Linked DNA regions of Zobellia alginiliquefaciens. The main gene of each other region encodes a partner of the protein of the gene in region 2 in a complex. Links are inferred from orthologs where the notes say so. Each region holds a gene or a part of one and is shown on either strand. Other genes may lie near its edges.

What was found. Proteins that work in one complex are often made in the same cells at the same time.
Region 1: the proteins of dnaB (region 2) and dnaG are in contact, whole or in part, in a crystal structure (PDB 2R6A), measured with the Geobacillus stearothermophilus proteins. The link is inferred for Zobellia alginiliquefaciens from one-to-one orthologs. Residues at the interface, in WP_033016901.1 of Geobacillus stearothermophilus: Ser13, Glu15, Ala16, Gln18, Glu91, Leu92, Asp94, Ala95, Val96, Pro97, Thr98, Ala99, Ala100, Asn101, Tyr104, Tyr105, Ile108; in WP_049624496.1 of Geobacillus stearothermophilus: Lys456, Leu457, Leu458, Pro459, Ala460, Asn463, Ala464, Leu467, Leu535, Leu536, Ile537, Ala538, Gln544, Glu545, Asp548, Tyr549, His552.

Annotation. Positions count from the first base shown.
Region 1 is NZ_CP119758.1:3,070,139-3,075,672, forward strand. Bases 1,185-4,127 are described here. They hold dnaG (DNA primase), read left to right. Parts: upstream 1,185-1,637; coding sequence 1,638-3,617; downstream 3,618-4,127. Other genes in these bases: P0077_RS12870 (PQQ-dependent sugar dehydrogenase), read left to right, coding at 1,185-1,569; P0077_RS12880 (response regulator), read right to left, coding at 3,704-4,127. Also shown: P0077_RS12865 (hypothetical protein), read right to left, coding at 1-65; more of P0077_RS12870, read left to right, coding at 298-1,184; more of P0077_RS12880, read right to left, coding at 4,128-4,333; nadE (NAD(+) synthase), read right to left, coding at 4,503-5,291; gliding motility lipoprotein GldB, read left to right, coding at 5,363-5,534. UniProt on the Escherichia coli protein: RNA polymerase that catalyzes the synthesis of short RNA molecules used as primers for DNA polymerase during DNA replication.
Region 2 is NZ_CP119758.1:485,648-489,829, reverse strand. Bases 1-2,887 are described here. They hold dnaB (replicative DNA helicase), read left to right. Parts: upstream 1-613; coding sequence 614-2,161; downstream 2,162-2,887. Other genes in these bases: P0077_RS02015 (asparagine synthetase B), read left to right, coding at 2,271-2,887; P0077_RS02025 (acetyl-CoA carboxylase carboxyltransferase subunit alpha), read left to right, coding at 1-458. Also shown: more of P0077_RS02015, read left to right, coding at 2,888-3,536; P0077_RS02010 (beta-N-acetylhexosaminidase), read left to right, coding at 3,585-4,182. UniProt on the Escherichia coli protein: The main replicative DNA helicase, it participates in initiation and elongation during chromosome replication. Travels ahead of the DNA replisome, separating dsDNA into templates for DNA synthesis.

The DNA of each region.
Region 1 (5,534 bases), 2.6 Mb from region 2 along the record:
TTTGATAATAACAAAGACGGTACGGCTACAATGCTCAATAATACTAATGCAATTCCCCAGATCATAATTTTGTTTTTTAGGTTTGTATAAGGGTTAAAAATCTATGAGGCAAAGTTGAGGTAATGTGCCATATTAGAATTCCCTTGTAGTAGCTAAAATAGTATCCCTGAAAACAGGGTAAAGGTAAATCTCTTGGATTGTTCAGTTATTATTATTCGCTTTATAGAGCGTATATTACTACGGATAGAGCTATAAATAGCAGAGTGCAAATGTTATTTTCAGGAAAAATTTAAGAATATGAAAAAAACAGTACTACTCATATTAGTTGGTCTTACCTTTATGGCATGTAAGGAAACAAAAAATGTTTCAAAAGAAGAAAAAGAAGAATTGGCCAATAGCGGTTCTACTACCGTTGAAACGGCCATAGGTCCTTTAGAACTTGTAGCGCCTTTTTCATCTAAATCGGTTACCAAGGAAAGCAAAATAATAGATTGGCCCAAGGGTAAGACTCCAATAGCTCCAGATGGCTTTGACGTGTCTCGGTTTGCAGATGGACTAAAGCATCCTAGATGGACGTACATTGCGCCTAATAAAGACATATTTGTGGCGGAATCGGATACGAAAAATAGTGCGAATCAAATTACACTACTTAGAGATTCCGATCAAGATGGCACGGTTGACGAGCGCCATATTTTTAAGGAGGGATTAAACCAGAACTTTGGAATGTTGGTTATAGATGATTTTTTCTATGTAGCCAATACAGATGGATTATATCGTTACCCATACAAAGCAGGTCAGGAGAAATTAGAGGGTGATGGTGAAAAAATTGTAGAGCTATCGGCAAGTGGTTACAATAATCATTGGACACGAAATATTATCACGAACCGAGACCGCAATAAAATTTATATCTCCGTTGGCTCTGCAAGTAATGTGGGCGAACAAGGAATGGAAAAGGAAGAACGCCGTGCTAATATTCTGGAGGTAAATTTAGACGGAACAGGAGAAATTATATATGCAGCTGGCTTAAGAAACCCGGTTGGTATGGACTGGAACCCGGTTACGGGAGAGTTGTGGACTGCCGTAAACGAACGTGATAAAATTGGGAACAATCTAGTGCCCGATTATATTACAAGTGTAGAAAAGGGCGGTTGGTACGGTTGGCCATATAGCTATTATGGTAGTGTTAAAGACCCACGTTGGGAAGATGACCCGCACCAAAATATGGTAGATAAAGCTATTGTTCCAGATGTGCCGGTCGGGAACCATACTGCTTCTTTAGGGCTGACTTTTTACGGAGCGGACCAATTCCCTTCAAAATATAAGAACGGAGCTTTTGTGGGTCAGCACGGTTCATGGAATAGGGCGGTTTTTTCTGGCTATAAAGTAATTTTTGTACCATTTGTAGATGGTAAACCACAACCACCAGAAGATTTTTTGAGTGGTTTTATAGCGGACGAAGAAGCGAGTGAGGTGTATGGAAGACCTGTATGCGTGGCAGTTGCAACAGATGGTTCGCTTCTGGTTAATGATGATGACGGTGGGATTATATGGCGAATTGCAGCCAAATAAATAAATCCTAATTTTTAAATGAAAAATAGTGTCTTATCTTTAGACACTATTTTTATTTTTCTACTATTTTGATTTCAAAAACAACAATTGATAAAGTCTACGAAACTGCCCGTTTAGAGGAGGTTATCGGAGATTTTGTGCAACTCAAAAAATCAGGTTCTAACTTTAAGGGGCTTAGTCCGTTTTCAGATGAGCGTACACCTAGTTTTATGGTGTCTCCCGTAAAACAGATTTGGAAGGATTTTAGTAGTGGAAAAGGAGGTAACGTGGTCGCGTTTTTAATGGAACACGAACACTTCACCTATCCTGAAGCCATAAAATACTTGGCTAAAAAATATAATATTGAAATAGAGGAGACCGAGCGTACCGATGAACAGAAGCAAGAAGCCAATGAGCGCGAAAGCATGTATTTGGTTTCGGAATTCGCTCAGAAACATTTTGCCCATATGTTATGGGATACCGAATTGGGTAAGGCCATTGGTCTCAGTTATTTTAAGGAAAGAGGTTTTACAGAAGAAACGATAAAGAAATTCAACCTAGGGTATTGTCTTGATCAGTGGGATGGATTTACAAAAGCTGCTTTTGAGGAAGGGTACAAGTTAAAGTACCTAGAACAAACAGGCCTAACCATAGTAAAAGAAGATGCGCAAAATCCTAACAGCCCTAAAACATTTGATCGGTTTAAAGGAAGGGTAATGTTTCCTATTCACTCTATGAGCGGTAGAGTGCTTGGTTTTGGAGGGCGTATTTTGGGTAATGACAAAAAAGCTGCTAAGTATCTGAACTCCCCGGAAAGTGATATTTATCATAAGAGTAAAGTGCTTTATGGCATTTATCATGCTAAACAAGCAATAGCTAAGGAGGATAATTGTTATTTGGTAGAAGGGTATACAGATGTTATTCAGTTTTATCAAAGAGGAATTCACAATGTAGTTTCGTCAAGTGGTACGGCACTAACACCGGAGCAAATTAGATTAATTAACCGGCTGACTAAAAATATCACCGTTCTTTTTGATGGTGATGCGGCAGGATTAAGAGCTTCTCTTCGTGGAATTGATTTGATCTTGGAACAGGGTATGAACGTGAAAGTCTGCACTTTCCCTGAAGGAGAGGACCCTGATAGTTTTTCAAAAAATAATGCGCTAGAAGATGTACAGGAGTATTTAGAAGAGAAATCACAGGATTTTATTCAGTTTAAAGCTGGTTTGTTGGCTCAAGAAGCGGCCAATGATCCAATAAAAAGAGCGGATACGGTTCGTGATATTGTACAGAGTATATCCAAGATACCTGATGCTATTAAGCGAGAAATCTACATTCAGGAGTGTGCTAACATCATGAAGGTCTCAGAAGGTGTATTGTTTACGACCTTGGCTCAAATGGGTAAAAAAGGGGCTACAGATGTTTTAAAAAAGCAACAACCGGAGCAGAAGGCGTTTGATGTTGTCAAGAATGAAGTACCGCAAGAAAAGGTAGATGTACAGTATTTGTTAGAGCGAAAAATTATTGAACTTTTGCTGTTGTACGGAAGTGAAAAAGAAGAGTTTGAAGATTTGGTACTCAAGGAAAGTGAAGCTGGTGATTTGGTTTTGGAGCCTGAATCTATTGAGGCCAAGGTTTATGAAAAGATTTTTTTAGACTTACAGGACGATGAGATTGAATTGGCAAATGAACAATTCCGCCAAATTTATTATAAGCTTATTGAAGCGTTGAACCAAGAAGAGGATTTTACAATTAGTACATTTTTGAGCACCTTGGATCAGCAGTTGGTTTCAGAAATATCTTCTATTCTAATGGAGGAAGAAAAATACGTTTTGCATAGTTGGGAAAGAAAGGATATCTATCCCAAAGAAAAGAAAGTTGGTGTAGCGCAATTGGTTAGTGAGACTATTTTAACATTACGCTGTTTCTTAATAAAAAAGCGGATGACGGCTTTACAAGATAATACAAAAGAAAGTCAGCAAGACCACAGGGAGACTCTAGAGGAAATTATGAATTATTTACAGCTCAACAAACTGCTCAACAAAAAGCTGAACCGTGTTTTTTCTTAACATCCGCTAGGTAAACCGTAAATTTTGGGCATAAAAAAACCCTAACGAAAACATCAGGGTCTGTACGTGTTACGAATGTAAACTTCTTAATAAAGTTCTAGTGCCTTTGCTTGTTGCAAAAGATCTACCATATTGTCTACGTTTAATTTTTTCATCAAACGAGCCTTGTAGGTACTCACTGTTTTTTCGTTTAAGTTCAAACCGATGGCTACATCTTTGTTACGCTTTCCGCTAGCCAATAATTTAAGTACCTCAACCTCACGAGTAGAAAGTTTTCTAAAGAACCTTCTAGGTTTTTGGGTACCTTCATCAAAAGCTAAACGTTGAGCTAGTTCATTTGTAATGAACATGTTGCCTTCGCTTACTTTTTTCACTGCTGTTATGATGTAGTCTATGTCTGAGGCTTTTGAAAGATATCCAAAGGCACCTGCGCGAATAGTACTAAGTGCATATACGTCTTCAGATTGACCGCTATACATTAATACCTTCACACTTGGGTGTTCTTTTTTGATTTTTCGCAGCGTGGCAATTCCGTTAATTTCCGGAATGTCCATCTCCAGCATTACTACATCAGGACTAGAGGTCTCCAATTTGTCGAAGAGCTCAGAAGTAGTGGATACCGCTCCCACTATTTCAAATCCATTAGCAGATTCAAGAACATTAGTCACTCCCATTCTAATAATGGGATGGTTGTCTGCAATTAATACTTTAATCATGTTGATAGTTTTAATCTAGATATTAAACGTTCCTAAGCTCGTCTAAAATACTGACATGCAATGTAAGGTTTAAATATCTAATTCCTTAAACAAAATTGGTGTTTTTTTCATAAAAATAGCTTGTTTTATGAATTTATTCGATTAGATTACCTTATTTACGGGTAAATTACTAAAAAAGAGCATCAGGTATTTCGCAAACGGGTATAGGGTTCATCTTGTGCTGGTTAGCTGAGTTGTATCTCGTATAAATTAGGAATACTTCCTTCTCCCTGCCCGTAAAATCGCTCAAGTTTTTTCCTTCATCTTGCATTTTCATGGCCCATTCCAGTTCCGGATAACTTGCTCCTATCTGATCTTCATCAGTCCTGTCGTCTCCCCATAGGCCATCAGTGGGGGCGGCTTTTTGAATGTCTGTATTGATATTCAGGTACTTGGCAATTTCATACACCTGTGTTTTTAATAAATCGGCAATTGGGCTCAAATCAACCCCACCATCCCCATATTTGGTGTAAAATCCTACACCGAAGTCTTCTACCTTATTTCCGGTTCCAGCAACAAGATAACCTTCGAGTGCCGCAAAATAATAAAGCGTTGTCATGCGTAAACGTGCTCGGGTATTGGCCAAAGACATAAAACGGTCTTCTTCATTTTCTACCTTGGGCAACGCTTCTATAAGACTATCGAAAACCGGAGTAAGGTTAACAGGCTGTCTTTTTACCTTGTCAAAATTATTCTGAAGACAATCAATATGGTCCGATGCACGGGTAACTTGATTTGCAGCTTGGTGAATTGGCATTTCCAAGCACATGAGCTCAAGGCCTGTTTTGGCACAGAGGGTAGATGTAACGGCAGAGTCTATTCCTCCTGATATTCCTATGACAAAACCCTTCATTTTTGCATTTACTGCATATTCTTTTAACCAATTTACTATGTAATCTACTACCTTTTCTGTGTGCATAGGATGTTCATTATGTCTAGATCGACTAACTTTGTGAGCTTAAAAATAATGTCTTGCGGTTAAATATTAAAATGTATCGGAAATTACTTTGCAAACATGTGGCTATTTTTGCCATTTTTACAATTTCATTCTTGTTTTTAGCATGTAATGAGGGTCCAAAGGTCTCCGAAGATGTTCAGAAGATAAATGTAGAATTAAAGGTTGATAGGTTTGATGCGGAATTTGCGGGCGCTACATCGGAAA
Region 2 (4,182 bases):
TTGAGGCGGAAGAACGTGGGCAAGGAGAGGCAATAGCCCGTAACATTTTAGAGATGACCCGTCTTAAAGTGCCAATTATTGTTGTAATTATTGGTGAAGGAGCTTCTGGTGGAGCTTTGGGTATAGGTGTAGGAGATAAAGTGTTGATGTTGGAAAACACATGGTATTCGGTGATTTCTCCGGAATCTTGTTCTTCTATTCTTTGGAGAAGTTGGGAGTATAAGGAAGTGGCTGCTGAGGCATTAAAACTTACTGCTACCGATATGAAAAAATTAAAATTAATCGATGAAATCGTACGCGAACCTGCGGGCGGTGCACATGCAAATAGGGAAAAGACTTTTGAAGTTGTGAAAAACAAAATATTGACACAATTTAAGGCTTTAGAAAAGTTATCCCCAAAAGAATTAGTCAAAACCCGAATGGATAAATACGCCCAAATGGGTGTTTTTAACGGTTAACGGACACTTTTTACAAGCTGATTAAAATCTGAGGAAGACTTTCCTCAGATTTTTTTTGTTATCAACATAAAATTGTAACTTATTAACACGGTAATGTTTATTACCTGTTAACTATACTTCTCTTTATTTTTTAGTTAATTGCATAATTTCGTAAAATGGAAAAAATTAATCCGGTCGTCGGACGCAAAATAGACAAGTCAACCCTAATCAATTTAGAAAGAGGTAAAATTCCACCTCAATCTGTTGATTTAGAAGAGGTTGTGTTGGGTGCTATGATGATTGATAAAAAGGGTGTAGATGAAGTAATAGATATCCTTCATCCTGATGTTTTCTATAAAGATGCCCATCGATACATCTATGAATCCATTTTTAAGCTGTTCGAAAGTTCCGAACCAGTGGATTTATTAACGGTTTCCTCCCAATTAAAGCGAGATGGAAGGTTAGATGCCATAGGAGGTGATTTTTACCTCATTAAACTGACTCAAAAAGTGGCTTCATCGGCACATATTGAGTTCCATGCACGTATTATTCTGCAGAAGTACATTCAGCGGAGCTTGATTAAAATTTCCAATGAGATTATTGAAGAGGCATATGATGAAGGAACCGATGTTTTTGACCTTTTAGATAGTGCGGAATCTAAATTATATGATGTTACTCAAGGTAACCTGAAACGTTCTGCGGAGACGGCTATGGATTTGGTAATTCAGGCAAAGAAAAAGATTGAAGAGATTTCCAATAAAGAGGGGATGAGCGGTATTGCCACCGGCTTTGATAAGTTGGATAAACTTACTTCGGGTTGGCAGCCTAGTGATTTGATTATTGTAGCTGCACGTCCCGGTATGGGTAAAACCGCATTAACATTATCCATGGCAAGAAATATTGCTGTAGATAGTGGACAAGGTGTTGCTTTCTTTTCCTGTGAGATGTCTTCTGTGCAGTTAATTACACGTTTGATTTCTTCGGAAACCGGACTTTCATCCGAAAAATTGAGAACCGGTAAATTAGAAAAGCACGAGTGGGAGCAGCTGAACGTAAAAGTAAAAGCGCTAGAGAAAGCACCGTTATTTATTGATGATACGCCTTCTTTATCTATTTTTGACTTGCGTGCAAAGGCCAGACGTTTGGCTTCACAGCATGATATTAAGATAATTATTATTGATTATTTACAGTTAATGACCGCTGGTGGAACCGGCAAAGGAGGAAACCGTGAACAGGAAATTTCTACCATTTCGCGTAACCTTAAGGCATTGGCAAAAGAATTGAATATACCCGTAATTGCACTATCTCAGCTTTCACGTGCGGTTGAAACCCGTGGAGGTAGTAAAAGACCTTTACTTTCGGATTTACGTGAATCTGGTGCGATTGAGCAGGATGCGGATATTGTGTCGTTTATTTTCCGTCCTGAATATTATAAAATTGATGAATGGGATGACGAAGAACGAAGCCCAACACAAGGTCAGGCAGAGTTTATCGTTGCCAAACACCGTAATGGTGGTCTGGAAAATATTCGTTTGAAATTTATCGGTAACCTCGGTAAGTTTGATAACCTAGACGATTTTGACTCTCCGTTTGAGTTCCAATCTAAAATGAACGAGAACGAGGACAATCCTTTTATTACGCCGAACTTACCAGATGCGAACGAAGCTTTTGGTAGTTCTATGAACGATAACATGCCTCCTGGAGATGATGATGTTCCGTTTTAATAGAAGAGAAATTCCCAAAATCAGTTAGTTTTCTAATAGCTTTAACTTTGAGTGAAGATAAAAAGCGTAGTTTTTCAAGTATCTTTAGAAAAAATAAAGTGCTAGAAATATGGTGAAATCGCTTTTGTCAATTCTTTTCATCTTAATTGGTGTTTTGCAACTTTCTGCATCCTCCATTTTAATTCCTATGGATGCCGAGGGTCAGAAAGACCACCTTAAAGCCTACGGAATTACCTATTGGGTACTCAATAAGCAGCAGAAAGTGCAATGGCTTCTGAATTATAGAGGAGGTTCTTTTTTGCTGCCCGATGGAGATGTTATCCGTAAAGAATGTCAAATTAGAGGAGTTTCCTTTGAAATTTTATCTGATAGTCAAGCGGCGAATATTTTGTCGGAAATCAGTAGTCCATCTAAAAATCAAGATGCTGTAATTCTTGAAAAAGCTCCGAAGATTGCAGTCTATTCCCCCAAAGGAAATCAACCTTGGGACGATGCCGTAACTATGGTGCTGACCTATGCGGAGATTCCATATGTTACCGTTTACGATGAGGAAGTATTAGGCGATAAGTTGGCGTTGTACGATTGGCTGCACTTACACCACGAAGATTTTACAGGTCAATACGGAAAGTTTTATGGAGCATACCGTGCTGCCCCTTGGTATATAGAACAAAAAAAGGAGGCTGAGGCACTAGCTCACACACATGGATTTTCAAAAGTTTCGGAAGAAAAAAGTGCCGTAGCCCAAAAAATAAGGAAGTATGTTATAGGTGGAGGGTTTATGTTCGCTATGTGCTCTGCTACGGATAGTTTTGATATTGCGCTTTCTGCAGAAGGTGTTGATATTTGCGAACCCATGTTCGATAATGACCCTTCGGATGCGAACTATCAAAGTCAATTGGATTACAATAAAACGTTTGCCTTTACGGATTTTACATTAGAAAGAAATCCGCTCAAATATGAGTTTTCATCAATTGATATGACAAGTAAAAGAGGAAACGTTCCCAAGGAGTCCGATTATTTTTCATTAATGGATTTTTCTGCAAAATGGGATGCCGTTCCTACTATGCTTTGTCAAAATCATACCTCTTTGGTCAAGGGCTTTATGGGGCAGACCACGGCATTCGCAAGAGAAGAAGTGAAGCCAACGGTCATGGTTTTGGGCGAAAATAAATTGAATGGAGAAGCCCGCTATATTCATGGTGTAAAAGGAAAAGGCTTTTTTACATTTTATGGCGGTCACGATCCAGAAGACTATCAGCATAGGGTAGGGGACCCTAAAACGGAATTAGAGCTACACCCCAATTCTCCTGGGTATCGACTGATACTGAACAATGTTCTGTTTCCTGCTGCCAGGAAGAAGAAACAGAAAACTTAAATCCCTATCTCTTTTCAAAATTAGTTAATCCGCATACCCTTTATTTCAATGAGAATCTCCGTAAATTTTATTCTACTCGTATTACTTTGTTTATCACCTGTTTTTTTAAATGCGCAGTCGCCAATAATCCCAGAACCTACAAAGGCCATTGCCGGAAAGGGCCAGTTCGTATTGGATAAAAATACGTCTATAGCCAGTTCGGACATACGGTTACAAGACGTTGCTTCTTTTTTAAAGGCGCAAATATTGACACAAACTAGAATACCATTACATACAGGTGATTTTCATTCAAAAAGCCTAAAACAAATTACTTTAGAATTGGTTTCAGATGAATCAATCGGTACTGAGGGGTACCATCTTTCCGTATCCCCGCAAGAAATCAAAATTACGGGAACAACTGTATCCGGAGTGTTTTATGGAGCCGTTAGCTTAGTGCAATTGGCAGTGGAAAATACACCTAAAAATGGAGAGGTACCTATCAATGCTTGGGAGATACAAGATCAACCGTTTTATGAGTGGCGGGGCATTATGCTAGATGTTTCTAGATATTTTATAGGGAAAGAGAAAATAAAATCCATTTTGGATTGGATGGCTTTTTACAAATTAAATACGCTGCACTGGCATTTGACCGATGCAACGGGGTGGC